4 regions of the Citrobacter sp. CRE-46 genome follow, and region 1 is predicted to be linked to each of the others. Evidence: predicted binding sites of a transcription regulator. Region 1 holds the regulator's gene; each other region holds the start of a gene.

Evidence for each region. Region 1 encodes LexA, which represses DNA repair genes until DNA is damaged. Its sites were predicted from a motif close to TNCTGTATGTACATACAGNA; they were not measured.
Region 2: the regulator LexA is predicted to act here: its motif matches at 3,754-3,773, upstream of umuD (translesion error-prone DNA polymerase V autoproteolytic subunit).
Region 3: the regulator LexA is predicted to act here: its motif matches at 2,196-2,215, upstream of mutH (DNA mismatch repair endonuclease MutH).
Region 4: the regulator LexA is predicted to act here: its motif matches at 2,038-2,057, upstream of umuD (translesion error-prone DNA polymerase V autoproteolytic subunit).

The regions. Positions count from the first base shown of each region.
Region 1 is NZ_CM184341.1:4,868,601-4,875,981, forward strand. Features, by position in the region: gene dusA (tRNA dihydrouridine(20/20a) synthase DusA) at 1-196, opposite strand, end outside; gene AC534G_RS23635 (cupin domain-containing protein) at 303-791, opposite strand; gene zur (zinc uptake transcriptional repressor Zur) at 906-1,424, shown strand; gene AC534G_RS23645 (CsbD family protein) at 1,466-1,675, opposite strand; gene dinF (MATE family efflux transporter DinF) at 1,807-3,132, opposite strand; gene lexA (transcriptional repressor LexA) at 3,264-3,872, opposite strand; gene AC534G_RS23660 (diacylglycerol kinase) at 3,982-4,350, opposite strand; gene plsB (glycerol-3-phosphate 1-O-acyltransferase PlsB) at 4,522-6,942, shown strand; gene ubiA (4-hydroxybenzoate octaprenyltransferase) at 6,997-7,381, opposite strand, start outside.
Region 2 is NZ_JCAPUG010000004.1:30,070-37,450, forward strand. Features, by position in the region: gene AC534G_RS26910 (ParA family protein) at 1-213, shown strand, start outside; gene AC534G_RS26915 (ParB/RepB/Spo0J family partition protein) at 213-1,244, shown strand; gene AC534G_RS26920 (hypothetical protein) at 1,244-1,681, shown strand; gene AC534G_RS26925 (hypothetical protein) at 1,678-2,001, shown strand; gene AC534G_RS26930 (Y-family DNA polymerase) at 2,040-3,314, opposite strand; gene umuD (translesion error-prone DNA polymerase V autoproteolytic subunit) at 3,314-3,736, opposite strand; gene AC534G_RS26940 (SOS response-associated peptidase family protein) at 3,916-4,587, opposite strand; gene AC534G_RS26945 (DNA methylase) at 4,947-5,624, shown strand; gene AC534G_RS26950 (YubE family protein) at 5,624-5,845, shown strand; gene AC534G_RS26955 (DUF1380 family protein) at 5,856-6,275, shown strand; gene AC534G_RS26960 (YubG family protein) at 6,329-7,108, shown strand.
Region 3 is NZ_CM184341.1:963,248-970,628, reverse strand. Features, by position in the region: gene ptsP (phosphoenolpyruvate--protein phosphotransferase) at 1-1,217, opposite strand, end outside; gene rppH (RNA pyrophosphohydrolase) at 1,230-1,760, opposite strand; gene mutH (DNA mismatch repair endonuclease MutH) at 2,445-3,140, shown strand; gene AC534G_RS04680 (TerC family protein) at 3,216-3,929, shown strand; gene ygdR (lipoprotein YgdR) at 4,075-4,293, shown strand; gene AC534G_RS04670 (NADP(H)-dependent aldo-keto reductase) at 4,400-5,440, shown strand; gene lplT (lysophospholipid transporter LplT) at 5,525-6,718, opposite strand; gene aas (bifunctional acyl-ACP--phospholipid O-acyltransferase/long-chain-fatty-acid--ACP ligase) at 6,711-7,381, opposite strand, start outside.
Region 4 is NZ_JCAPUG010000002.1:109,164-116,544, reverse strand. Features, by position in the region: gene AC534G_RS26005 (plasmid partitioning/stability family protein) at 1-319, shown strand, start outside; gene AC534G_RS26000 (Y-family DNA polymerase) at 323-1,594, opposite strand; gene umuD (translesion error-prone DNA polymerase V autoproteolytic subunit) at 1,594-2,022, opposite strand; gene AC534G_RS25990 (hypothetical protein) at 2,477-3,220, shown strand; gene AC534G_RS25985 (hypothetical protein) at 3,575-4,036, shown strand; gene AC534G_RS25980 (hypothetical protein) at 4,036-4,374, shown strand; gene AC534G_RS25975 (YubG family protein) at 4,738-5,517, shown strand; gene AC534G_RS25970 (antirestriction protein ArdA) at 5,925-6,434, shown strand; gene AC534G_RS25965 (hypothetical protein) at 6,477-6,665, shown strand.

The DNA of each region.
Region 1 (7,381 bases):
GTTCTTCTTCGCTATACGCCAGATAATCGCCTTTACCATGAATGATCGCTCCGGTGGTCACCATCTCCGTATACAGCAGCGTCTGGCGGGACAGTAAGCGCAAAAAGTAGCGGCAATGTCTGTCCGTCCAGTCGAGCATCGGCGCGATAGAAAAACGATGAGCGGGAAAAGCGGTAGACTGAGATTCAGGCAGCATGGCGAATATTCAAGCATCCGGTTAAAAAAGGGGCGCTACTATAGCATAGACCGATGCGATAGTGCGCCCCATCATCGTGGCTCGCACAGCATATTCTCACAGAGCGTTATTTGCGCCCCGGCTTGCCGTCATGTGGGCCAAAAAACTGCGGCGGATGGTCAACCCAGCGATCCTCGCGCGTGGCGGCATAGACCGGGTTAAGCGGGTAATAAATGCGATTATATTTTTTGTTTGCCTCACCCACGACCAGCAAGCGCACCTCTTCACTGGTGTTATTGATAAAGGTGTGGCACACCCCGGTTCCTGCCGGAAAACCGACGCTGTCGCCAGGTTCGAGCTTCCATAAATAGCCGTTAATCCAGGCTTCCGGATAACCTTCCAGCACATAGATAAACTCTTCTTCATCGCTTTCGGCATGAGGATAAGATGTGCGACGCCCCGGCGGCAGGCGTTCATGATGAATACCTAGTCTTCCTAACCCCAGTTTACGGGCAAGCGGCGCGCCAATAGCAAAAAGTTCATTGCTGTCGGGGTAGGTGGAGTCATCAGCCCCCTCCACCTCTCGCCAGTGGCGAATACAGTCGGGTCTTTTCATGTGGATTCTCCAGAATACGATGCGTCAGGTATAGCACACAGCGGCGGATCTCGGCGTTTTAAGCAGAACATGATAAAGTAAGGGATTAACCTTTCACACAAATCGAGGCGCCAAATGGACAAAACCACCACGCAGGAGTTATTGGCTCAAGCTGAAAAACTCTGTGCGCAACGCAACGTGCGGCTAACGCCACAGCGCCTCGAAGTGCTGCGCCTGATGAGCCTGCAGGAAGGCGCTATTAGCGCTTATGACCTGCTCGACCTGCTACGGGAAACCGAGCCGCAGGCCAAGCCACCGACCGTTTATCGTGCGCTCGATTTTCTGCTGGAACAAGGTTTTGTACATAAAGTGGAATCGACCAACAGCTACGTGCTGTGTCACCTGTTCGATCAACCGACCCACAGTTCTGCGATGTTTATTTGCGATCGCTGTGGCGTGGTAAAAGAAGAGTGTGCGGAAGGTGTGGAAGACATCATGCATATGCTGGCGGCAAAAATGGGTTTTGCTCTGCGGCATAACGTGATTGAAGCTCACGGGCTGTGCCCGGCATGCGTGGAGGTTGAAGCCTGTCGCCATCCAGGCGAATGTCAGCATGACCACTCAATTCTGGTGAAAAAGAAAGTCGGTCGCTAAGCCAGAGAGCGTACATCCTTGTACTCTCAGGAGGGGACTAATTACCAGCGGTAATCGTTGCGGGTTTCCCAGTCAGTGACTTCTTTCTCCGCCTGATCTTTTGCATAACCGTAACGCTCCTGGACTTTACCGACCAGTTGGTCACGTTTGCCTTCAATGACCGTCATATCATCGTCGGTCAGTTTGCCCCATTGCTCTTTCACTTTACCTTTGAACTGTTTCCAGTTGCCGCCGACTTCGTCTTTATTCATCATCAAATCCTCATCGTTAGGTTGTGAATAGCCAGAGTATCTCGTCCAACTCCGCTATCTTTTCTGCTGGACGTGAGAATAAGTGTAGTCACTGATTCGGCATTCGATTCACTATTCAGAATTTTTAACCGTCAGGCTTCAACGAACCACGTCCCGTTGCGCCAGTGACGTCGCCAGATAAAGGCCAGTGAAAGCCCGCGCAGGGCGAGAAACACAGTGAGTGCCAGCCACAAACCGTGGTTACCCAGCAGCGGTAAAGCCAGTAACGTTAATGCGAATCCCGCGGCGGCAACGGCCATGCTGTTGCGCATTTCTGCAGCCCGTGTTGCGCCGATAAACATACCGTCCAGCAAATAACACCAGACGCCAACCAGCGGCAAAATCACCTGCCAGATAAGATAACGATCGGCCAGCAGTTGAATCTGCGGGAGCGAGGTCAGCAACGCTATAATGTGCTCGCCAAACAGGGCATAAACCAGCGAAAACAGAATCGCCACAAGACCGGACTGTCGGCAGGCTGCGCGCCAGACATCCAGTAACTGGCTGCCATCCCGTGCGCCATAGGCCTGACCAGAATGCGCTTCAACGGCGTAGGCAAACCCGTCCAGCGCGTAGGCGGTAAAGGTCAGCAGGGTCATCAGAACGGCATTTACCGCAATGATATCGCTCCCCAGGCGCGCGCCCAGCACCGTAATGGCACCGAAACAGAGCTGTAGCAACAGCGAGCGCAGCATGATGTCGCGGTTAAGCGCCAGTAAGCGGCGGAAATTGCCACGCCAGGCCTGTTTCAACATTGCCAGCGAAATTCCGCGCATATGCAGGACTTTGCGTACCATTAACAGACCGATCAGCAAGGTGGCATATTCGGCGGTGACCGTCGCCAGCGCCGCGCCCTGCACGTTCATATGCAGGCCCATCACCAGCCATAAATCGAGCACAATATTGAGAACATTACCGACAATCAGCAGGATAACCGGCGCCCGTGCATACTGAACGCCAAGCAGCCAGCCGAGCAGTACCAGATTCGCCAGCGAGGCGGGGGCGCTTAACCAACGGATTTCCAGGAAACGTCGGGCCTGCTCCAGTACGGCTTCACTGCCGCCGACAATATGCAGAGCCAGATCGATAATCGGCGTCCGAAACAGTGCGATAAGCAGCCCCGCCCCCAGCGCCAGCATTAGCGGCTGCACCAGCGCACGCGCCAGTGCCTGCGGATTTTTCGCGCCAAATGCCTGGGCGGTAAGACCTGTGGTGCTCATGCGTAAAAAAAGCAGCAACATAAAGAGAAAACTGGTCGCGGTGGCGCCAACGGCAACGCCGCCAAGATAGACCGGACTATCCAGATGACCAATGACCGCGGTATCGACCAATCCCAGCAAGGGAACGGTGATATTGGAGAAGATCATCGGTAAGGCAAGACGCCAGAGTGCTTTGTCGGAGGAGGTAAAGAAAGGCATGAAATAGAGCCTGAAAAGAAGTTAGAGGTACTGGAAGATGTTGCCCTGGCCCGGTAAGCGCAGTGCCACCGGGCGAGTTGCCGGATGGCGACGCAAACGTCTTATCCGGCCTACAGGGACTCAACAGAGTATTACAGCCATTCCCCGTTACGAATGACGCCTACCGCCAGCCCTTCAATAGTGAAGTTTTGCTCGCGCAGGTCGACCACAATGGGTTTGAATTCGCTGTTTTCTGGCAGGAGTTCAACCTTGTTGCCCTGTTTTTTCAGGCGCTTCACCGTCACTTCGTCGTCAATGCGCGCGACAACAACCTGACCGTTACGCACATCCTGTGTTTTATGCACGGCCAGCAAATCACCGTCCATAATCCCGATGTCTTTCATCGACATACCGCTGACGCGCAGCAGAAAATCGGCGTTCGGTTTGAACAGTGAAGGATCGACCTGATAATGGCCTTCGATGTGTTGCTGCGCCAGAAGTGGCTCACCTGCCGCAACGCGCCCGACAAGCGGTAAACCTTCTTCTTCTTCCTGCAACAGACGAATACCACGCGATGCGCCGGATACAATTTCCAGCACGCCTTTACGCGCCAGCGCTTTCAGATGTTCTTCAGCAGCGTTTGGGGAACGGAACCCCAAACGCTGCGCGATCTCCGCACGCGTCGGTGGCATACCTGTCTGGCTAATGTGATCTCTAATAAGATCAAACACCTCTTGCTGCCTGGCCGTTAACGCTTTCATTCCGCCCCCTGGGTGTATATACAGTTATGCTGTGAGTATATACAGCTAAAGGTGATTTTGGAACCGCAAACTGCACAAAAAACAGGAGAATGATGAAGTTGTGGAATCTTTATCGCAAATGCGACCACAACAGGATGCCCCAGGTGATCAGGGCGACAAAAATCGACAGCAATACCGCCGCCGACCCCATGTCTTTCGCACGACCAGACAGTTCGTGGTACTCGGAACCGATACGATCAACCACCGCCTCTATCGCACTGTTAAGAATTTCAACGATCATCACCAGCATCACGGAACCAATCAGCAACACGCGCGTAATGGCGTCGACGTCCAGCCAGCAGGCGATGGCAACGCCTAGCAGAACGGCAACGCTTTCCTGACGAAATGCCGCCTCATTAATCCATGCGGCGCGAAAACCTTTCCAGGAATAGCCTGCAGCTTTGATAATTCGGGTGAATCCAGTGGTATTATTGGCCATCAAAAAGAACCTTTTTACATTATTAGCGTCAATGTCATTGTAACGTTACCCCGTTTGTTTCAGGGTGTGGCAAAGCAGCGCGAAGTATGACCGGATACACCAGAAATTCACTAAACTTTCTGATATCCTTGCAGCGCATTTGCATTATTAACCAGAGGCTTTACATCGTTTATGTCCGGCTGGCCACGAATTTACTACAAATTACTGAATTTACCATTAAGCGTACTGGTAAAAAGCAAGTCTATTCCGGCGGAACCCGCACCGGAATTGGGGCTCGATACTTCTCGCCCCATTATGTACGTCCTACCGTACAACTCCAAAGCAGACTTGCTGACGCTGCGCGCCCAATGTCTGGCGCACGATCTCCCGGATCCCCTGGAACCGCTGGAGATAGACGGAACTCTACTGCCGCGCTACGTGTTTATTCACGGCGGCCCACGTGTCTTCACCTATTACACGCCAAAAGAAGAGTCTATTAAGCTATTCCATAACTATCTCGACTTGCATCGCAGCAATCCAGACCTGGATGTGCAGATGGTGCCGGTTTCGGTGATGTTTGGCCGTGCGCCCGGGCGCGAAAAAGGCGAGGTCAACCCGCCGCTGCGTATGCTGAACGGCGTACAAAAATTCTTTGCTGTGTCCTGGCTGGGTCGCGACAGCTTTGTCCGCTTCTCCCCGTCGGTTTCCCTGCGTCGTATGGCGGATGAACACGGTACAGATAAAATTATCGCCCAGAAATTGGCGCGCGTAGCGCGTATGCACTTTGCACGCCAGCGCCTGGCCGCAGTCGGTCCGCGCCTCCCTGCCCGACAGGATCTGTTTAACAAGCTGTTGGCCTCAAAAGCTATCGCGCGCGCGGTAGAAGATGAAGCGCGCAGTAAAAAAATCTCCCACGAAAAAGCGCAGCAAAATGCGATAGCGCTGATGGAAGAGATTGCCGCCAACTTCTCCTACGAGATGATCCGTCTGACAGACCGTATTCTGGGCTTTACCTGGAACCGTCTGTATCAGGGGATTAACGTTCATAATGCAGAGCGTGTACGCCAGTTGGCGCACGATGGCCACGAAATCGTCTATGTTCCGTGCCACCGCAGCCATATGGACTATATGCTGCTGTCGTACGTGCTGTATCATCAGGGTCTGGTTCCGCCGCACATCGCGGCAGGCATCAACCTGAATTTCTGGCCAGCAGGTCCGATCTTCCGCCGTCTGGGCGCGTTCTTTATTCGTCGTACCTTCAAGGGCAACAAGCTTTATTCCACCGTTTTCCGCGAATACCTGGGCGAGTTGTTCAGCCGCGGCTACTCGGTTGAGTACTTTGTCGAAGGCGGTCGTTCACGTACTGGTCGTTTGCTTGACCCGAAAACCGGCACGCTGTCGATGACCATTCAGGCGATGCTGCGCGGCGGTACGCGTCCGATTACCCTCGTACCGATCTACATCGGCTACGAGCACGTCATGGAAGTGGGCACGTATGCGAAAGAGCTGCGGGGCGCGACGAAAGAGAAAGAGAGCCTGCCGCAAATGCTGCGTGGCTTAAGCAAGCTGCGTAATCTGGGTCAGGGTTACGTTAACTTTGGCGAGCCGATGCCGTTGATGACTTACCTCAACCAGCACGTGCCGGAGTGGCGTGAATCTATCGATCCTATTGAGTCTATCCGTCCTGCCTGGCTGACGCCGACGGTAAATAACATTGCCGCCGATCTGATGGTACGCATTAACAACGCAGGCGCGGCCAACGCCATGAACCTGTGCTGTACCGCGTTACTGGCTTCCCGCCAGCGCTCTCTGACCCGTGAGCAGTTGACTGAACAACTCGATTGCTATCTGAGTCTACTGCGCAACGTACCGTATGCCCCGGATGCGACGGTTCCTGCGCAGAGCGCCAGTGAACTGATTGACCATGCCTTGCAGATGAACAAGTTTGAGGTCGAGAAAGACACCATTGGCGACATCATCATTCTGCCGCGTGAGCAGGCGGTATTGATGACGTACTACCGCAACAACATTGCGCATATGCTGGTTCTGCCTTCGTTAATGGCGGCCATCGTAACCCAGCATCGTCATATTTCACGCGCCGCGCTGCTGCAGCATATTGAAGCGCTATACCCAATGCTGAAAGCGGAGCTGTTCCTGCGCTGGGAGCGTGACGAACTCGCTGGCGTGATCGACGAACTGGCCAGCGAAATGCAGCGCCAGGGACTCATCACCCTGGACGATGACGAACTGCATATCAATCCGGCCCGCTCCCGTACGCTACAGCTGCTGGCGGCGGGTGCTCGTGAGACGTTGCAGCGCTACGCTATTACCTTCTGGCTGCTGAGCGCTAACCCATCTATCAACCGTGGTACGCTGGAGAAAGAGAGCCGCACCGTGGCACAGCGTCTTTCCGTCCTGCATGGCATTAACGCGCCGGAATTCTTCGACAAGGCCGTGTTCAGCTCTCTGGTGCTGACGCTGCGTGACGAAGGATATATCAGCGATACCGGAGATGCCGAACCGGAAGAGACGATGAAGATCTATCAGATGCTGGCCGAACTGGTCACGTCGGATGTGCGTCTGACCATCGAGAGCGCCACACAAGGCGAGTAAGCATAAAAAAACCGGTCGAAATGACCGGTTTTTATTTTGCAGGCTAAGCCAAACTCAAAAATGCCAGTAGCTCATTGCCAGGCCTAAGAACAGCACCAGACCAACATAGTTATTGTTCATAAACGCTTTAAAGCAGGCGTCACGTTCACGGTTGACGATCAGTTTCTGCTGATACACAAACAGCGCCCCAGCCACTAACAGAGACCAGTAATAGCCCAGCCCCAACCCGTTTAACCAGCCCACCAGCGCCATCAGCACCAGCACGCCCACCTGCAGAATACCAATAATCAGCTTGTCGTTCTGGCCGAACAGAATCGCGGTCGATTTAATACCGATCTTCAGGTCATCATCGCGGTCAACCATTGCATACTGCGTATCATAGGCCACCGCCCAGAGGATATTGGCGAGGAACATCAGCCAGCAGCTCAGCGGTACAGAC
Region 2 (7,381 bases), on a different replicon from region 1:
GATACACTGAACCTGAATCTCCTCATCGAGATCCTTCAGGGAAAAGGCTACTCTGAGGAATACATTCTCGCCTATATATCATTTGTACCTGCTGCTGCAAAAGAAGCGATCGAACTTGGTCTCTCCTTTGATGAATATGACCCCAAATGTCTTCCTGCTATTCAGTATAAAGAACTTACCAGGAAAATTATTCTGCTCGCAGGAGGTAAGTAATGGCCAAGAAACCGTTTATGAGACGACTCCAGGCGCAGCAGGAAATGAAAAAAAATGCATCTGTTGTTTCTGATATTGAACAGGTCATTGCAAATAAACAACCAGATGAGCAGAACCATGATATAGCTGCACACCAGATTATGGCGGATATTGCCCGTCCGGATATCGAACCTGATGGACAGATAATCCGTGTCGATATAAATCTGGTTTATGCTGAAGAACAAGTGCGACCTGAAGAAGACTTCGAGGAAGATATTATCGATGGTATGGCTGATACCTTCGAAACGATAGGGATGCTTACCCCGCCTCGTTGTTATCCTCGTGACAGACGTGGCTACCAGATATGGTTAGGCGAAACGCGTGTTCGCACTGCCCGCAAGCGTGGTGATACCCACATTGATATTTATGTCGGTAAACCACCACGGGAAAGAAAAGAACGCATCATCGGTCAGCTCATTGAAAACCTGCAGCAGTCTGGTTTGAAACCATTAGCGACTGCAAAATCGTTCTATGAGCTCAAGCATGAGTTCAATATGACGGGTGAGCAGATCGCAAAAACAATGGGTAAGCCTACCTCATTTGTCAGTAAACACCTTCGTCTCATTGATGCACCAGAAAATGTTACCGCCCTTCTCCGGGATAAAATCACATCCGATGTCGATCTGGCATACACACTGATACAGGTAAATGAAAAGTCTCCCGAAGAGGCCGAGAAGCTTGTCGCAGCTGCGCGAGAGTCTGGTATTTCACGTTCGCAGGTTAAAGCTGTTCTTGATGCAGTTAAGAACAAAAGCAAAGGTGAGATTTCGCATGCGAAATCTAAGGCTCAGAACAAAAAACCAACCAGGCCTCTGGACAGCAATTCAGATGTAAAAACCTGGCAGGTTGTTGTCGAGATAGACGGTCAGCAAGGGGTAATAATGACTGACCGTGCGCCAGACAAAGCCGGGTATGTGTGGGTGAAAATGGATATTGGTGAGATTTCAGTTGAGGCTTCTGAACTACGCGTCAAAGGGATGCGCTCTCAGTGATGAAATCAACTCCGTTCACCGAAATGGCCACGGCATTCCGTGGCCAAATTGTCCGCCACTGGGCGCTTCGTTATCCCGGAACGCAATCCGAAGCAGCTGCCGCATTAACAGAAGCGGCTATCAATCTGGGATATGTTACAAGAAGCAGGCCCGTACCCGGCGCGGCGTTACTTTCATGGGCCTCTAACCCGGCTGAAACTCCGTTGTGGGCAGCTCAGACGGCGTTAACATTGATGCTCAGCATCGGCTGGAAGCCCGAAAGTAACCAGGACTGGTGTGGTATGTCTGCGCTGATATTCAGAGCTAATCGTACACTTCCACTTGAGCAGTTAGTCGCTTCCTTGCCTGATAGTATAGACAGGCAAACTGCTACCGGATGGTTCGTGGCAGCAATTGAAGAGGATGCCAGCTACCGTTACAACAGGAAATCCACATGACCTTTCAAGAGCTTGATGCTTGTATCGCAGGCTCTGGCAGACGTTCTATCGCTTCTGCATTAATCGCTTTTATTCTTGATGCGCTTGATGACGGACAGGATGGAGTTGATCTTGATACCTTCCAGAGCCACACGCGCTTCGTTCGTAATAATGTAACCACGGTAGCCAGTTACCTACAGCTTCATGGAATTATCCATATACTGTATTACCGTGATGGTGCTGCAGAACGTCAGTATGAGTCCGTTAATAATTACGGGCGGTGGGCAAAGCAGCACTATCGTCCTTCTGAGGCTCTTATACAGCTGCATCGACGTGATTAAATCAAAAGATTTCGCATGCGAAATCTTTAAGTGGCAGATCATCTTAACATTGCCACCGGAAGATCATTCCAGCGCGTTGTGTACGCAGGTGAAAGCATTTCTCGTTTCATTTGCCACTCAGGAGCAATGCCTCGTCCCGCAAACCAGACTTTCCCAAGTCCTGAATGGTTAATACCGTCCACGACCTTCATCAGCTCATCGCTGTGCGGTCGCGGCTGTATTTCATCGAAAAGATTCAGCTGCGTAACGCCGCTCGGAGTAAAATCGTTAAGCATTATCCCCGCTTTGGCGTAACGGTGGCCATCGAGCCAGATCCTGTCAAGAGATCTGACCGCCGCCGCGATGATATCTCGGGTGTCACGGGTAGGTGTGATCAACTTCTCAGTGGCCACGTTTCCGTAGTACGGTTCATTAACTGCAAAAGGTGAGGACTTGATGAAAGTTGAGATGTGCCGGCAGTACTGGCGTTCACCACGCAATTTTTCTGCCGCACGTTCGGCATACTGGCAGACTGCCTGGCGCATTTCTTCATAGGTGGTGATCCGCTGTCCGAAGCTGCGACTACAGACAATCTGTTGTTTTGGTGGCGGGGTTTCTTCAAGCGAAATACAGCTTTCTCCGTTGAGTTCCCGGACGGTTCTCTCCAGCACAACGTTGAAATTTTTCCTGATAAATACAGGGTTAGCGCGCGCCAGCTGCAGTGCAGTGGTGATGCCCATTGTGCCCAGTTTCCTGGATATCCTGCGACCCACTCCCCAGATTTCTTCCACCGGCTGCAGTGAGAGCAGTTTCTCCGTTCGTTTTGGATTATGTGACGTCAGGGCAAGCACCCCACCGAACTGTGGCCACTCTTTCGATGCCCATTGCGCGCTTTTAGCCAGCGTTTTGGTCGGCCCCATCCCGACGCCGATTGTCAGCCCGGTACCGGAGCGCACGTTCTCGCGCAGCTGCCGGCCGAAGTCCTCAAAATTAATGCAGCGGTCTATGCCGCGAATGTCCAGAAACATCTCGTCGATGCTGTACTGCTCCACGCGCGGCGCCAGCTCCTCGAGATGAGACATAACCCTGTTCGACAGCGATGCATAAAACTCGTAATTGCTCGAGAACGTGATGACCGGCTCCGGGAATTCTGCCGTCTTCAGCTGGAACCAGGGGACGCCCATCTTAATGCCCAGCCGTTTCGCTTCGGCGCTGCGCGCGATGACGCAACCATCGTTGTTACTGAGCACCACAACGGGCCTGTTACGCAGGTCCGGACGAAACACCTTTTCACAGCTCGCATAGAAGCTGTTGACGTCAGCCAGAGCGAACATCAGTCCATACCCCGCGTCTTATGGATGAATGCCATCACCACGCCGAATATCTGCAGTTCCTCCGGGTAAAGGGTGGGGTAGGCGGGATTCATCGGCAGCAGGGCGATTCGGGGTTTAAGCTGCAGACGTTTAACGGTGAACTCGCCATCTGTTTCCGCGATGACAATATCCCCCTGCATGGGTTTTTCAGCTTTGTCGACAACCATTAAATCGCCGGAGTGCAGGCCCATATCTTTCATCGAGTCGCCAATGGCCCGGACAAAATAGGTCGCGCTGGGGCGACGGATACAGTAGGTATTCAGATCCAGTTCGTCTTCGGTATAGTCTGCAGCCGGTGAGGGAAAACCTGCCGGACAGCGCTCGGTGAAAAGTGGTGCGGTGAGCTGTGCTGGCTCAGATGCGGGAGTGACAAAAAGGATCATGGCATACCTCTTAAAATACCTGTTTTTATATACAGTATTATTTAGGATTTTTTCTGTCCTGCAAGGAGAATTTTACCGGCTCCTGCCAGGTCATTGTTCTGGCGGATAAAACAGGCTCAGGGTTATCCACAGAAACGGTGCATAACCCTGTGAGTGGATACCGGGTATCTCACCGTCTGCTAAGCCAGTGGCTCTATCAGTTCCCGGCCCTGGTTACGGGGATTGCCAACAGCCCGGCTGACGGGGTGCCATGTGAAATCTTCGGCGGAAAGACTGCCCTCACGGGCAATGTCTTCCGCCTCTTTACCGGTTGTGTTTTCACTGAGCCATTTACGTGCGGCATCCGGTGAGTACACGAGCGGTCGCCGATCGTGAATATCCAGCAGTCCCTCATCCGCAGCTGCCGTGACGATCAGAAATCCTTCCTGGTCATTGCCATCCTCAAAAGGTGGTTTCCCGATGGCAGCGAGCAGGAGTGGATTTCCGTCCTTGCGGTAAATGAAAAACGGCTGTTTCACGCCGTTTTGCTGTTTCCACTCAAACCAGCCGTCAGCAAAAACAATGGCCCGTCCGTGCTCCCAGAGTGGCCTGAACATCCGGCTGCCTGCCGCAGTTTCACTTCTGGCGTTGATGAGAGCGGGCTTGTTCCACCACTCCGGCGCATAACCCCAGTGAACAGGATCAAGATGCAGCTGCGAGCGGCGTTCACTTAGCAGTAATACACGGGTTCCGGGCGCAACGTTGTAGCGGCCGACGGGCTCCGGATCATACGGGATGTCCCGTTCTGCTTCTTCTCCGAGAAAGGCCAGGTACTCCTCGCGGGAGTTGTACTGCGTAAACCGACCGCACATTATCGTTTTTCCTGTGTAGATTTCGCATGCGAAATCTGTGTTTTCATCAGTTCAGAACATAGGCCGTTTTTCAGATTCCTGCCATCGTGTGGCCGCCGTGCCGCTACTGTAGCCGGGCCGCTTCGAATGCAAGGGTTCGCTCTGCCGGTGTCCTCACCCGGTCGCAGTTTATTTCAAAGGCTTTACCCGCTGTCTTCCCGTCGTTTTCCGTCTCAATTTTCGCCGTCAAACCGTCCAGCCAGTGTGGGCTTTTTCACTGCGCTGCGGCTTGCGGCACCGCCCCTGCATTCTCCACTTTTCGCCCGGCTGTCGTATCGGCACGGCGTAACTGGCGCCGCATTTGAGAAAGGAGAACTACCATGTCCCGATTTATCCAGGGTAATTGCGTCCATATCATGTCCGGCTTTCCGGATAATGCTGTCGATTTCATTCTCACCGACCCGCCATATCTCGTCGGTTTTCGTGACCGTCAGGGGCGTACCATCGCCGGCGATAAAACCGATGAATGGCTGCAACCCGCCTGCCATGAGATGTATCGCGTGCTGAAAAAAGACGCACTGATGGTGAGCTTCTACGGCTGGAACCGCGTTGATCGCTTTATGGCTGCGTGGAAAAATGCGGGATTCAGCGTTGTCGGCCACCTGGTGTTTACCAAAACCTACACATCGAAGGCCGCATATGTGGGCTATCGCCACGAATGCGCCTACATCCTTGCAAAAGGCCGTCCGCCCCTGCCGCAAAACCCGTTGAATGACGTAATTGCGTGGAAATATTCAGGCAACCGGCACCACCCGACCGAAAAACCCGTAACCAGCCTGCAACCGCTGATTGAGTCCTTCACACATCCCGGCGCGATTGTGCTCGACCCCTTTGCCGGCAGTGGCTCCACCTGCGTGGCCGCCCTCCAGGCTGGCCGTCGTTACATCGGTATTGAATTGCTTGAGCAGTATCACCGGGCCGGACAGCAGCGTCTGGCCGCCGTCCGGCGCGCCATGCAGTACCCGGCCGCTAACGACGAGTTCCCGGAGGCCGCGTAATGAACTATGCAGGACACGAAAAACTCCGCGCAGAAGTGGCGGAAGTCGCCAACAGCATGTGTGACCTGCGGGCGACGCTGAACGGGATGGAGCACCGCTATCGCTTTGACTCTGATGTGCTGGCCGAACGCTTGGCCCGTCAGACCCTTTTTCGCATCAATGCCCTGTTTATGGCGGCATACAACGAAATGCTTGAGCTGGATGCCTGCTTTAAGGACTAAGGAGAAAAACATGTACGGAACCTGTGAAAACCTCTGCCGCTTGTTGCGTGAGCAGTATCCCGCAGAAACCCCTTTGAACCTCATTGTCTGGTCCCCGGCGGATATCGAAGCACTGGCCGACGGAATGGAATATGCCGTTTCGGAGCAGGACACAAGGGCGGTACTGGCGCGTATGGACGCCATTCCGGAGGAACAACGGCTTGAGTCGGGCGTGTCTGCCGGTGCGGTGATGGATCTGATTGAACAGGTGAAAGAGGCCGTTCCGGCGGTGATGGTGCCGGCGGATCTGCTTGAAACCCTGCTGACCACTGCCGAACAGGCGTTATGGCACAGGGAATGGACCGCCCGTGACAGCAATCATCCGATGCCGGAAAGCGTTACCCGCCGCCTGGCTGATGCGGCGAAAGTTCGCGCATTACTGAAAAAATGAAATCAACACGCCGCCCGGGCGGCGTGTACTGACCCCGTTCAGAGGAACCCATTATGCAGGAAACCACCACGTTAAACGCCCTTGTGATGCGCCGTGCGCGCGATTTGATTGCTGATTATGGATGGCCTGACCATACCGATGTTGATCAGCGTGATCCGGTCAATAAACCGGGATGGATAAGCATTTATGTCCGTCTGGATGCGGCAAATATTGTTCATCTGCTTCCTTTACTTTGTACCGGTGACATACCCGCAGAGCTGCAAAATGCCATGACAAAAATAGCCGGGACGCCAGCGCAGATTATTTTATCCGGCAGCCGCTATGCCGACGCGCCGCAGCTTCCGGAGGACGGAACACAGATAGCTTTCCCCTGGGCCGGGGAATGGCTGACGGAGCCGGAGATTCAGGCTGTAACGGATTGCCTGTCCCGCGCCGTGCGGGATGTATCCCGGCAGGTATGGGAGGATGCGCGCCGGATAAAGGCGGCACTGAACACGCGCGGGGAAACGCTGTTTTATCGCCAGACCCGAAATTTCCGTCTGGTTGTGAAGGAAAATGATATGCCCTGCTGGCTGGACGATGATGACAATTTGCCGGTGGTGCTCGATGCCATCCTGAACAAAGGGGCACGCTACAGTAGCGTCGAGTTCTTTGTTATCAGCGACAAAGTGGATCAAATCCTGGCATGTGGCCAGATGTGCGATGTGCTGCGTATTCCGGGCGAGCCTCCGCGCCGGTGGATGGATTTAACCCTGTTACATGAGGTCATGGCAGAAGCGCGTGCAGAAATCAGTCTTGTCCGCAATGCCCTGTCAGCAATACGGCCAGTGTAGCGAACAGCAGGGGGCGGCGGCCCCCTGAATCTGGCACGAAGGATAAGGATGTCGCCGGCTCCGCTTTTATGCTCTTCCTCCACGTTGTTCCGGTTTCGCAGTGAGTTACGTCCCGTGCGGCCTGCGGCAAACGCCGTGCCTCTACTGTAGCCGGGCCGCGGCTGATGCAAGGGAAGCGTAAACGCCGTCACCTTCACCCGGTCGCAGTTTATTTCAAAGGCATTAGCCGCCGTCTTCCCGTCGTTTTCCGGCTCATTTTTCGCCGTCAAACCG
Region 3 (7,381 bases), 1.3 Mb from region 1:
TGGTATTCCTGGACCAATACCGGTTCCGGATCGACCAGCACTTCACCACGATAACCATCCACCACCAACGTTCGACGGTGTAGTACTGACGGCTGGATATCAGCCCCCATGACGGTAGGAATACCCAGCGCACGCACCATAATCGCCGCATGAGAGTTGGCTGCGCCGTCCCGGACAACCACGCCGACTAACCGGTCCTGGGGAAGTTCCGCCAGCGTCGTAGCGGAAAGCTCATCCGCCACCAGCACAAAACGTTCCGGCCAGGCATTCGGTCCCTGGATCGAGTCGTCAAGATGGAACAGCAGACGCTGGCCCAGCGCGCGTAAATCTCCGGCCCGCTCTTTGAGATAGTTATCGCTCAGCGCGGCAAACTGTTCGGCAAATTTTTCGATGATCGTTTTAACGGCCCACTCAGCCACCGAGCCGTTATCCACTTCCGCAAACAGTTCGCGGCGCAGGCGGGTATCAGAAAGCAGGTGCGAGTAGAGATCAAAGATCGCCGCCGTTTCTTTCTGCGCCCCGGCGGTAAAGCGTTTGCTGTAACGGCGGAATTCGTTCGCCGCCTCTTCCAGCGCGCCGGTCAGCCGCTCGCGCTCAAGCACCGGGTCCAGCGTTGAAGCCTGATAGACCTGCTCCATCAGCGGTAGCGTTGCATCCTGCCAGCCTTCGGCAATGGCTACGCCGGGAGCGGCAGGCAATGCACGGATACGCGTTTGCCGGTATTGGCCGAACAGTGCGTTCAGTTGCGACTGGGAAAGTATGGCCGCCATTTGCGTGGCGAGCGTCACCAGGAAAGACTCTTCGCTTTCGTCGTACTGACGTAATTCACGCTGCTGCACCACCAGCACACCTAACAGCTGACGACGCTGAATAATCGGTACGCCTAAGAACGCACGAAAGCGCTCTTCTTTTACCGAAGGAATGTATTTAAAGCTGGGATGTTTTTGCGCATCGGCGAGGTTGATAGGTTCCGCCAGCCTGCCAACCAGGCCAACGATACCTTCATCAAACGCGAGTGCGACGGTGCGACCACGTGGTTTTTTCAGACCTCGTGTCGCCATGAGGTAATAACAACGTCGGTCGTGATCGGCCAGATAGACCGAGCAGACCTCTGTATCCATCGCAAGACAGATGTCGGTAACCAGTATATTGAGCGCCTCATTAAGACGCGGAGCACTGGCCACCTTTTCGACTATTTCGCGCAGGCGGGTGAGCATAATTTGCGTAGCTTAACCTCTTTTACGTCTGTACGCAGGTGCGCTTTGCGGTTTAGGAGTGCTCTCCTGAAGCGCCATGACAACACTTGCGAATTCTTTCATCACCCTGCGATAGACATCGCGTTTAAATGACACCACCTGTCGAACCGGATACCAGTAACTCACCCAGCGCCAGCCGTCGAACTCAGGTGTACTGCTGGTTTGCATATTAATTTCAGCATCGCTGCTGACTAATTGCAGAAGAAACCATTTTTGTTTCTGGCCGATACAAACCGGCTTTGTGTCCCAACGCACCAAACGTTTCGGTAACTTGTAACGCAACCAGTTACGAGTAGAAGCAAGGATCCGTACATCTTTACGGCTGAGACCCACTTCTTCAAAGAGTTCCCGGTACATCGCCTGCTCTGCCGTCTCTCCTGCGTTTATCCCACCTTGTGGGAATTGCCAGGAGTGCTGACCAAATCGCCGGGCCCACATGACCTGCCCCTGGCGGTTACAAATTACTATCCCTACATTCGGGCGGTAGCCATCGTCATCAATCACCGGACTACCCCAACATAAACCTTATATACAAACGATTGTTTCACACTCCTGAGAGGCGGTAAACCACTCTGTTAAGGGTGCGATATTCTAATAACAATTGAATAACTCACAGCGAAGCCCCGAGTTATAAACAGAAGAAGGGCATTCTGGGCGATTTTATTCACCTTTTCTGTGGATATAGTTGTGAAGAAGTACGGAATTACTATGGGAAAACCCAGAACAGTCCGAATAAGACATTCGTCACATATAAAAAATAGTCTTATATATTCATTAAGTTAAAAACGATCGATACCAACGCAAACACATAAATGTGATGTGTGTCACGCACACGATCTTCACGCTGATGAAAGATCGACCAGCGTTGGTTTTATCCACAGATTATGCCAATAAGTTAGGCACAATTTGTGTAAAAATTCGATTTTCGTCGCACGTCAAGGCTGTAAATTGAAACAGTAGTGGGGGTTTTTCACAGTTATCCCATCTTTCTGTGGATAACATGGTGTAAGATCCTGTTCATTGTCAGTGACCAGAATTGGAAAACCTACATTGCTGTTGCGCAACTCCGCGCGCGTGAATATAAAAACCAATATAAATCATATAATTGAATAAAGCATGTGGAAAAAGATAAACTCTGTCCACACGGTATAAAATCATTGCTCATTTTTTCACCTAAGGGTTGACCCGATGCCAGAACTCCATCCGTTACTTTCTCCGCCTGACTCTGAAGCCCAATTGCTGACTCAGGCGCGGCAGCTTGCGGGCTACTCGTTGGGAGAATTGGCGACCATGGCGGGACTCGTCACCCCAAGGGATCTCAAGCGTGATAAAGGCTGGATTGGCGTCCTGCTGGAGATTTGGCTGGGCGCCAGCGCAGGCAGCAAGCCGGAGCAGGATTTTGCGGCGCTGGGCGTAGAGCTGAAAACGATCCCTGTGGACAGTCTTGGCAGACCGCTGGAAACCACCTTCGTATGCGTAGCGCCGTTAACTGGCAATACAGGCGTCACCTGGGAAACCAGCCATGTGCGGCACAAACTTAAACGCGTACTGTGGATCCCGGTAGAGTGTGAACGCAGCATTCCACTGGCTGAACGTCGCGTCGGCTCGCCCTTGCTCTGGAGCCCGAACGACGAAGAAGACCAGCAATTACGGTTGGACTGGGAAGAACTAATGGACATGATTGTGCTAGGCCACGTCGAACGCATCACCGCTCGCCATGGGGAAGTGTTACAACTGCGTCCCAAAGCCGCCAATGCCCGAGCGCTTACCGAAGCGATTGGCGCCCATGGCGAACCCATCCTGACCCTGCCGCGCGGGTTTTATCTGAAAAAGAACTTCACGCGCGCATTGCTTGAGCGGCATTTCTTATTCCAGCCGCAATAGGCACCGTCCGGCCTTTCACCCGCCGCGTTACGGGCCTATAATTACCGCTTCTTTTTTTTGGCAGGACTTTGCTCGATGTTATTTGCATGGATAACCGATCCTAACGCCTGGCTTGCGCTCGGTACGCTGACGCTGCTGGAGATCGTTCTTGGGATCGACAATATTATTTTCCTCTCTCTGGTTGTAGCCAAACTTCCGACAGCGCAACGCAATCATGCCCGACGTATTGGGCTGGCGGCAGCAATGATTATGCGTCTGGCGCTGCTGGCCTCTATCGCCTGGGTAACACGGCTGACAAACCCGTTGTTCGAGGTATTTGGCGAGGCGATTTCGGCGCGCGACCTGATCCTTCTGCTCGGCGGGTTGTTCCTGATCTGGAAAGCCAGTAAAGAGATCCACGAATCCATTGAAGGTGAGGAAGAGGGACTGAAAACCCGTGTCTCTTCATTCCTGGGCGCGATTGTGCAGATCATGTTGTTAGACATTATCTTCAGTCTGGATTCCGTAATTACAGCGGTAGGCTTGTCTGACCATCTGTTTATCATGATGGCGGCGGTGGTGATTGCCGTGGGCGTGATGATGTTTGCTGCTCGCCCAATTGGTGAGTTTGTCGATCGTCACCCTTCAGTGAAAATGCTGGCGCTCTCTTTCCTGATTCTGGTCGGTTTTACGCTAATTCTGGAAAGTTTCGACGTCCACGTTCCGAAAGGATACATCTATTTCGCCATGTTCTTCTCTATCGCGGTAGAGACACTGAACCTGTGGCGTAATAAAAAAAATCCGCTCTGATGAAATCTGTCGCTCCCCGCAAGGGGAGCGAATACCGCGCCGGACCTACCTCTTCTCACAGTTTAAGATTTTACTGCTTTCGTCATGCATAACTTCGCGTTATTACTAAACTATTGTCAGACGCAGGCCATGAGAGGATAAGCAGATGAAAAAATGGGCAGTTTTGATTTCCGCCGTAGGACTGGCTTTTGTAGTTTCTGGGTGCAGCAGCGATTATGTAATGGCGACAAAAGATGGCCGAATGATCCTGACCGACGGAAAACCAGAGATTGACGACGATACCGGTCTGGTGAGCTACCACGATCAGCAAGGCAATGCGATGCAGATCAACCGCGACGATGTATCTCAAATCATTGAACGCTGATGGTTGAGGTCAGCAGCGCGCTGGCCTTAACAATTTTACTTCCCTTTTTCTCTTCCCTCAGCCATTTTTATAATCCTTATGTTGTGATTATAAAAAGGAAACGGCTATGCAATATCACCGTATACCCCACAGCTCGCTGGAAGTCAGTACACTGGGGCTGGGCACAATGACGTTTGGTGAACAAAACAGCGAAGCCGACGCCCATGCACAGCTCGATTATGCCGTGGCACAAGGCATAAATTTGATCGACGTTGCCGAGATGTATCCGGTACCGCCGCGTCCTGAAACCCAGGGGCTCACCGAAACTTACGTGGGCAACTGGCTAGCCAAACACGGTAGCCGCGAAAAGCTAATCGTGGCGTCGAAGGTCAGTGGGCCATCACGTAACAACGACAGCGGCATTCGACCAAATCAGGCGCTGGACCGTAAAAATATCCGTGAAGCGCTGCACGACAGTCTGAAAAGACTGCAAACCGATTACCTGGATCTGTATCAGGTTCACTGGCCGCAGCGCCCCACCAACTGCTTTGGTAAGTTAGGCTACAGCTGGACGGACTCCGCGCCGGTCGTCTCCCTGCTGGATACGCTGGACGCGCTGGCTGAGTTTCAGCGCGCGGGAAAAATTCGCTACATCGGCGTTTCCAATGAAACCGCGTTTGGCGTGATGCGTTATCTGCATCTGGCGGACAAACACGATCTGCCGCGCATCGCCACTATCCAGAATCCCTACAGCCTGCTGAACCGTAGCTATGAAGTTGGACTGGCAGAAGTCAGCCAGTACGAAGGGGTTGAACTACTGGCCTATTCTTGCCTGGGCTTCGGTACGCTAACCGGTAAGTATCTGAACGGCGCGAAGCCTGCCGGCGCACGTAATACGTTGTTTAGCCGTTTCACACGCTACAGCGGTGAGCAAACGCAAAAGGCCGTTGCAGCCTATGTGGATATCGCGAAACGCCATAATCTGGATCCTGCGCAAATGGCGCTGGCATTCGTGCGTCGTCAGCCGTTTGTCGCCAGCACCCTGCTGGGAGCAACGACGATGGAGCAGTTAAAAACCAACGTTGAAAGCCTGCATCTGGCGTTGAGCGAAGAAGTTCTGGCCGAGATTGAAGCGGTGCATCAGGTGTATACCTATCCTGCACCATGACGGTTAGTGCCTGATGGCGCTACGCTTATCAGGCCTACAGAAAGCATTCCCTGTAGGCCCGATAAGGCAACTACACGTCACAGACTAATGGCGGCGCTGCCAAATCCATAGCGCCGCAATCGCCAATGCGAACAACGCGCCAAACCCTATACCAATCGCTACCGCCGGGATCCCCACCAGCACCGCCAGCGAGTAAATACCCAACATCAGCAGCATCGCGCTGTTTTCACCCAGGTTTTGCACCGCAATCGCATTACCCGCACCGACACTTTTCTTGCCCCGCTCCTGTAACAACGCATTCAGCGGCACCACAAAGAACCCGCCTGACACGCCGATAAGCATCAGCAACGCGTAGGCCGGAAGCAGCGCATGTTGCAGCGAGAAGATCAGCACCACGACGCCAATCAGGATCCCCGCAGGCATACAGCGCGACACGGTTTCCAGCGTCACCAGCTTCGCCGCCGCACCCGCGCCGACCACAATCCCAATCGCCACCATGGCATTCAGGTAAGTAGGTGTGGCGTTATCGGTGATGCCCAGCGCCACCGGCACCCACAGCACCAGCAGAAAACGCAGCGTGACGCCAGCGCCCCAAAAGAGGCTGGTTCCCACCAATGAGAAACGCGTTTCACCGTTACGCCACAGCGAAATGGCCGCACAGAAAAAACTGCGGGTCATTTTCCCCAAATGCCAGGACTGGCCAGGGCGAGCCGCGGCCAGCTTCGGGATAAACAGGTTAGCCACCACGGCGCCCGCATAGGCCAGCGCACAGGCAGAAAGCGCAGCAATCACGTGCCAGTCGGCCAGCACGCCCCCCGCCACAGAACCGAGTAAAATCGCGGCAATGGTGGAGGCTTCCATCAGGCCGTTAGCTTTCACCAGTTTGTCGCCAGTGGTCAGTTCACCGAGAATGCCATACTTGGCTGGTGAATACGCCGCCGCGCCGATCCCCACCAGCGTATAGCCGAGAAACGGATTAACGCCGAAGCAAATACTCGCCGCGCCCAGCAGTTTCATGCCGTTAGCGAACATCATCACCCGGCCTTTGGCAAAGCTGTCTGCCACCTGCCCGACAAAGGGCGCAAACAGGATGTAAGCGCCCACAAACACCATTTGCAGGATTGGCTGACTCCAGTCCGGATAAAATTGTTCCTTAAGCAAAGCCAGCGTGGCGAACAGTAAGGCGTTATCGCCAAACGCCGACAGGAACTGCGCGGCGATAACGGACATCATCCCTTTGGACCAGATAGAAGTGTTAGTGTGCACTGACTCACTCATGTTGTTTTTCCGGCTCATCGACCCAGCTTTTCAGCGTGACAAAATCCGGCTTACCGCTGCCGAGTAATGGGAGTTGTTTCAGGTGGCGAATATCCCGCGGCACGGCAAGTTCAGGCACGCCGTGCGCTCGCGCATACTGCTGCAGTTTTTCGCGCGTCAGTTCACTGTCGGTGGTGAACAGCACCAGCGCCTCGCCTTTGCTGGCATCGCTTTTGATCGCCGTGGCGTGCATTTTATCCGCAGATACCGCCAGCGCCAGTTGCTCAACCATTTCCAACGAGACCATCTCTCCGGCAATTTTAGCAAAACGCTTGGCGCGTCCCTGGATCTGCACAAAGCCGTTTTCATCAAAGCGCACGATGTCTCCGGTGTCATACCAGCCGTGCTCAATCTCGCCCTGCGCATTTTCTGCCGTCGGCACTTCCAGCACGCCGGGTTTTTCGACGCGCAAATAGCCGCTCATAATATTAGGGCCTTTTAGCTGTAAACGCCCTCCGTCCTCAATGCCTGGAACAGCTAACAATCGGGCATCCATACCGGGCAAGATGCGCCCTACCGTTCCTGATTTCGCCGCCATCGGCACGTTGATCGACACCACTGGCGCACATTCCGTCACGCCATAGCCTTCAAGGACGCGCAGACCAAATTTCTCCTGCCACAGCT
Region 4 (7,381 bases), on a different replicon from region 1:
AGTCATTGAAGCCGTTCCCCGTTCTACCCGGGGCGAGTTGTTCCGGAATGCGTTTATTTCCGGAATGGCTCTGCAGCAACTGGATCCTAGATTACCCGCGCTTCTGGCCGCGATGCTGAACAAGGAGTTTACAGCTGACCAGTTGACCGGGCTGCTCAGCCAGACCACCGGATGGAAACCTACGCAGGCTGATATTCGCTCAGTGCTTCAGGAACTGGGAGCTGGGCAGTTTACCCCTGCAATCAAGCCCGAAGTCGTAGAGGATGATGAGCAGCAGCGACTGGAAGAAGCCCGAGAAAAAATGAAGAGCTTTCTCTGATACTCAAATTGAGGCGCACGGTATATCAGTCCATTTAGTTGTGTATGCCGGCGACAGCATTTCTCTTTTCATCTGCCAGTCCGGCGCTATTCCGCGCCCAGCAAACCATACCCTCCCGAGCCCTGAATGGTTTATGCCATCCAGGGCTTTCATTAGCTCCTCGCTACATTCCCGCGGCTTAACGTCATCGAAAAGATTTAACTGTGCTACTCCCGTAGGGGTGAAGTCATTCAGCATTACTCCAGCCTTTGCATATCGATGCCCGTCGAGCCAGATACAGTCCAGGGCTTTTACTGAGGCATTAATGATGTCTCGGGTGTCGCGTGTAGGCACTAGAAGCTTTTCACTGGCCACGTTGCCGTAATAAGCTTCGTTGACTGCGAAAGGGGAGGTTTTGATAAAGACCGATATGTGCCGGCAGAACTGATGTTCTCCCCGCAATTTTTCAGCCGCGCGTTCGGCGTACTGGCAGATAGCCTGTCGCAACGCTTCGTAAGTCGTGATGCGCTCTCCGAATGATCGGCTGCAGACAATCTGCTGCTTTGCGGGCGGTGCCTCTTCAAGAGATATACAGGCCTCACCGTTCAGCTCGCGTACTGTCCGCTCCAGCACCACGGTAAAGTTCTTGCGTACAAAGGCAGGGTTCATGCGCGCCAGCTGCAGCGCAGTTGTCACGCCGTATGTATTCAGCTTTTTGCCTATGCGGCGACCAACCCCCCAGATTTCCTCCACTGGCTGCAGTGAGAGCAGTTTCTCTGTCCTACGGAGATTGCCAGTAGTCAGGGCCAGCACGCCCCCAAATTGCGGCCACTCCTTAGAAGCCCATTGTGCTGATTTTGCTAAAGTTTTTGTCGGTCCCATCCCGACACCAATTGTCAGTCCGGTTCCTCTTAGGACGTGCTCGCGCAGCTGCCGTCCGAAATCTTCAAAGTCAGTACAGCCATCGATGCCGCGAATATCCAGGAACATTTCGTCGATACTATACTGCTCAACGCGGGGCGCCAATTCTTCCAGATGTGCCATGACCCGGTTGCTCAGACTTGCGTACAGCTCATAATTACTGGAAAACGTTAGGACTTTCTCCGGGAACTGCATTGCTTTTAGCTGAAACCAGGGGATCCCCATTTTGATTCCAAGCCGCTTGGCTTCCTTAGATCTGGCTATAACACAACCATCGTTATTGCTAAGAACAACCACTGGTCTATCACGTAAGTCAGGACGAAAGACCTTCTCACAACTCGCATAAAAGCTGTTCACATCAGCCAGGGCGAACATCAATCATGTCCCCGGGTTTTGTGCACAAATGCCGTCACGACACCGAAGATCTGCAGGTTCTCCGGGTCTGGCCATAGAGTTGGGTAGGCTGGGTTCATCGCCTGCAGTCCAGGCCGTGGCCTCAGCAGCAATCTCTTAACCGTGAACTCTCCCTCTATCTCAGCTATGACGATGTCTCCGTGCTGAGCCTGTTCGGCTTTATCGACGATCATCAAGTCGCCCGAATGCAGGCCGATGTCGGTCATCGAGTTGCCGATAGCTCGTACAAAGTAGGTTGAGCTGGGCCGCGATATACAGTACTGGTTCAGGTCTAATTCGGCCTCCACGTAGTCCTGGGCCGGTGAGGGAAACCCAGCCTGGCAGCGATCGCTATAGAGAGGGATGGGCGTCAACTCTGGATTGCTGTCAGCACGTATAAACTCAAACATAACCACCTCAAATAACACTGTTTGCATATACAGTATTATTGCCTTATTGAAGACACTTTCAAGTATTGATTTTTTGCTGCCTTTAACCCTCTGTAGTTCCTGGAAAAACTCCACCGGTGATGTGGTACCTTGCACTCGTTGAGAGCTGGGTTACTTATCCACAGAATCGGGGGATAACGATGTGGGTATATCCAATGAAGTCACTTTGCTGCTCTATTGCAGTCAGATTATCTCCAGCCATCGCTTAAACAGTTGCACCGTGCCGGCAAAAATAAAGTCGCCTGCTGCTGCACCCGTTCGCACTCCCTCTGGTCGCTTGCGCTGCGGCTTTGCCTCCGGAACTTGATTTTTGCCTGATGGCACGTTGCCGCCTGTCGCTTATGGCGGGAGATATCCTCCCGTACGTAAAAGCTACGGCAGAAGAAGCCCGGTAAATCAAACGAAGGAGTACCCTATGAATCTTTATATGACTCTTGCACCAACCCGCAGCCGTCAGATCCTGTCAGAAAACAACTGGCCGTCGTCAGTCGTTGTCCAGCCTGATGCAAACTGTTATTGCTTCACTATTTCGGGCCATGTCACTACCGAATCTATTATGGCGATGCTGCCGGCGATTGCTTCACGTGGCCATCTTGATACCCGTGCGGTCCATGGCCTGCAGCAGATGTGCAGTGATCTCAACCTGTGTGCAAGCGTCAGCGGCGAAATCCTGAAAGGTGATCCTTGTGTTCGGGTTGATTTTGAGGAGGCGAACCCGATCTGTATTGGCCTGACTGAAGCGATTGAAGCCGATTTGATGGTCCTGTGCCGTCAGATCTTCATTGATGCCGGCATTATTAACGACATGACCGGAGCCCAGTATGAAGGGATTAATATTTTTGAGCGCCAGACACGCCACTTCTGGGTTTTTGGTGAAGCGTGGAATGATATGCCGCCGCTGATGCGCCCGGATGCTGAACAACAGCAACTATGGCTGACAGAAATTTTTCACCACGGGGCCGCAGTTGTTGCCGTTGGCCTCGCGATTTACCGTGATTTTGATATGGTCCGCGAAGGTGACCGCAGCGCCGGCATTTGCATTATTCGTCCGGGAGCGCCAGTACGCCATTGGCTACCGCTGAAAGCGCTTCATGCTCTGGCTGACGAGGTACGCCAGCGTATCATCCACGATCGGGAATTAACCTCCAGCTTTTCCTGAAGACGTCCCCGGGAAACCGGGGCTCATCATCTCTCCCCAGCCATCCACTGCCGGTATTGAACCGGCAGCGTCTGGTTATCCCATCTTCAGGCATGGGTGCGCCGTGCCTTCACTATAGCCCGACTGTGGTGAATGCAAGGGAAGCTGCGCCGCCAGCTGCACCCGGCCGCCTGTGATTTAACGTCTTATCGTCGTTCCTTCCGTCGGTTTTCCGCTCAATTTTCACGGAAAACCCGTTCGGAACGCCTCTGCTATTACCGGCTACCGGCCTTGCTGGCGCCCTTGCATTAACCACTGATCGTCGGGCTGTCGTGTCGGCACGGCGCAGATGGGTGCCGGGTTAAGGAGGGAAATATGTTTAAGCTGACGTGTATTACGCTGGATGATGGCCAGCATGCGGTGTTTCTCAATGGCCACTGTCTGGCCAGTGACGATGTAAGTGGCCATAAGTTTTCCCTGGGGGAGATCCTTGAGCGTCTGTCCTGGCTACCAGGCGTTCAGACCGAAATGGTGAAATGGCCGGTACCGCCAGGAGACTGGGAGTGGTTTGATGTGGCCAACGCAGTTTTCCCGACACCTGGTCTGTGGCGTCGTGAAATGACTGTATCGGGGATGATTGCCAGATTGCAGCAACATCCTCTGGATGCACTTTGTACAGGGACGTTCTGGCTGGCCGACGATTTCCTTTCGCTCGATAACACGCTGGACAACGAGACGATTGAGGCTGCGATGGCACTCGCTGATGAATGCCATGATGCCAATATCGGTTTCAACTGGGATCACCTGCAGTGGGCGATTGAAGAGGCAAAGAAATAATGAATACCTGGTTGATTGGCGTCGATATCGAAGTTTCTGATCTTGAGTTTCCGGCATATTTCCTGATCCAGGCGGAGAGTCTGGCGCTGGCGGAAGCCGGGGTTGTTTATATGGGGAGAACCTGGTGGCAGGAATGCCTGGAAGAGAGTGATGGCTGCCGATGGGCTTATCGTTCCGGAAAGTCGGTCTGGTTTAACAGCATCACACTGCTTGATGATGTTGAAAGTTCTATCCTGCAGGAGCTTAAATTCCTGGATGCCTGGGTTGTTACCGGTGATCTGACAAGCCCGCGGGTTCAGAATCAGTTCAACGAACACTGGGACGAATTCACCCGCTAACCGTGGCCGGGCTGCATTGTCAGCCCGCCAAATCAGCCATAAGGATGTCGTGGACTCCGCTTTTTATGCCGCGCCGGTGTCGCGGCGGGTGTCAACGCCGTGCCTCCACTATAGCCCGACTGCGGTTAATGCAAGGGACATGGCCGGGCCATCTCCACCATCGCCCGGTCGCAGTAAATTTTTTATGTTTTTCAACGTTCTTCCCGTCGTTCTCTCGCTCAGGTTTCGCTCGATAACCGTCCAGACCGTTTCTGCTTTTATCTGCGCTGCGGCCTCCGGTTCCGCCCTTGCATTTCCCGCGGATCGTCGGGCTGTCGTATCGGCACGGCGAAGCAGTCGCCGCGTCGAGACAAGGAGAAAACTATGACCACCGCTTATCGCTTTATGCACCGTCACACCCGTAACACGCTGGTTGCCCGTGGCTGGCCAGCCACGATGGATATCGATACCAGCCTGAATTATTCGCGTGGGGAAGGCGTCGCTTTCTATGGCCAACTGGGGGCGTCCGATCTGCTGCGCCTGTTGCCTGAAATTGCGCTGCGTGGCCTGATGCCGGATAGCGCACTGAATGAACTGCTGCCATTAGTTGGCGGGAGCGATCTGATTGTTCGTCTTTACCGCAACTCGCTGGGCCACCGCAAAGCCCACGCTGGCACGATTTCGCTGGAATACGATAACTGTCCTGCCGGGATGTCGGTAAAACAAATCCTGTGCCTCCTGAAAGCCCTGCGAGACGAAATCAACCATGTCTGTAGCTGTGTCGCCGCTGCCGGATACCGCCTGACAGAAGCCCTGCGTCCTGCTGCTGATCCTCTGGTGTTTACCCGCCGGACGCGCAACTTCACGCTCTCCGTGATTGAAGTGGAAGCCGGAAGCGATGATACCGAGTGGGATAACGACACTCTCGACGCGCGCCTGAAAGCCGTCCTCGACGGGCAGGAAACGTTTCGTCGCCTCCAGATCCGTCTCGAATGTCGCGGTCGCGTTGTTGGTGTCACGGACGTACCGTTCGCGCTGCGTCACCCGGACAGCCCATCACGCGTATGGTTTGAGCGCCGCTGGTTACGTGATGCGGTCAGCGAGGCCCGCGTCGAAATTGACGCGATGATGCGGTCATTCTCCGGAATCCGGATTGCTGCGTGACCGACGGGCGGGGCAGATTGCCCCGCAGTTCTGAACAGGAATCGGATGTCGCGCTGCTCCGCTATACCAGCGCGACCTCCACGCTGTTACGGGCGCGCGCGGGATGAGATTTCGTGCGGTCTGCGGCTAACGCCGTGCCTTCACTTTAGCCCGACCGCTGCGTATGCAAGGCACGTGGCTGGCGCCACCTCCACCGTCACCCGGTCGCAGTTATTTTTGATGATTATCGGCGTTCTTCCCGTTGTTTTTCTGCTCAAAAATTCGCAGAAAAACCGTCCAGACCGCCTCTGCTTTATCTGCGCTGCGGCCTCCGCTTCCGACCTTGCATCCTCCGCTTTTCGTCGGGCTGTCGTGTCGGCACGGCGTAAGCCGGTACTCAGATAACCTGGACTATGGAGGGAACACCCATGAACACTATCAGCACCACCACCCCGGCGGTATACGTTGGCACTTATCACAAATACAACTGTGGCAGCCTGGCCGGAAAATGGTTTGATTTGACCGATTTCGACGAGAAAGAAGACTTTCTGGAAGCCTGCCACGCGCTCCACGCGAATGAGCATGACCCGGAACTGATGTTTCAGGACTGGGAAGGCATTCCTTCTCAGTTTGCCTCTGAAAGCTCTGTGGACTGGGATTTCATCGATGCCTACAAACAGGCGAAGGATGTAGGTAAGGACGCGGCATTTATCGCGTGGGCCGAATACAGCGGCGAATGCGACTTTGACGCGTTCGAAGACGCCTACTATGGCGAGGCCGTGAGCGAAGAAGATTTTGCTGTGGACTACGTGAACGAACACAGCCTGCTGGCGGCTATCCCTGAGAGCCTGCGCGGCTACTTTGACTATGACGCGTTTGCCCGTGATTTGTTTATCGACACTTTCAACTTCATTGATGGCTATGTTTTTCGTCGCTAATTCAGATAAGGCAGGGGAAACCCTGCCGGAAAAAGGTTCCCTATGAAAATGACACCTGAAACACGCAAAATTCTGAAACACTACAAAACTCTGGTAAACGAACGCCGCAGGGAATTAGGCCTCAGACCTATAACGACGCCAATGCTCCTTGACGATATTTGTGATTTGTTGACTCGTCGCGAGCAACTTTTTATCGGCGGCCAGTTTATCCAGCAAAAAGTTAAATATTAGTCCCGGAGGCGGCCAATGAGCCGCCTGTTCGCGCGCGGGAAAACCCTGTCATCCCTGCGGGATGACGGCAGGGGAAAGCGCCTGCGGCGCATTCCCTCCGCCGGTGAAGCCGGTAATGAATCAGTTCTGAAATCTGCTTTTCCTGCTGTCGTTTCTGAAACATGCTGACCTGCGTGGGCGTGGGCGTGGGCGTGGGCGTGGGCGTGGGCGTGGGCGTGGGCGTGGGCGTGGGCGTGGGCGTGGGCGTGGGCGTGGGCGTGGGCGTGGGCGTGGGCGTGGACCGCGTGGCCAGAACCATAACCAGAACGATAAAAACCGGGGCTTTCAGATACTTTTTTTCCACGGGCTGGTTTACCCGGGCGACTTCCCTTCGGGAACCGGGGCTGTCATGCTTCGCACCGAGCCAGCTGCGCTGTCTCTGCCCGGCCCTCCGGTAAACCTTCGGGCAGCGGGTTTCCATCCCAGGCTGTCGCAACGTCAAAGGCTGGCTTGCAGCGACCGTTCCGGTCGCGCCGCCCTGTCGCGCCGTTCCTGCGCTCGATGCACCCCGTTCCGGGGTGTAAGGGGCAACGTTGTTGACGTTGCCGGCTCTCTCCCGCCACTTCCTCTGCGTTCATTCCCTGCTGAGTGCCTTTCCGGTCGCTGATACCGCCACAACCCGTCTTGCTGGCCAGGACCGCCGGGGCTTTATCAGCAAATTTTTTCCGGACGAGCCG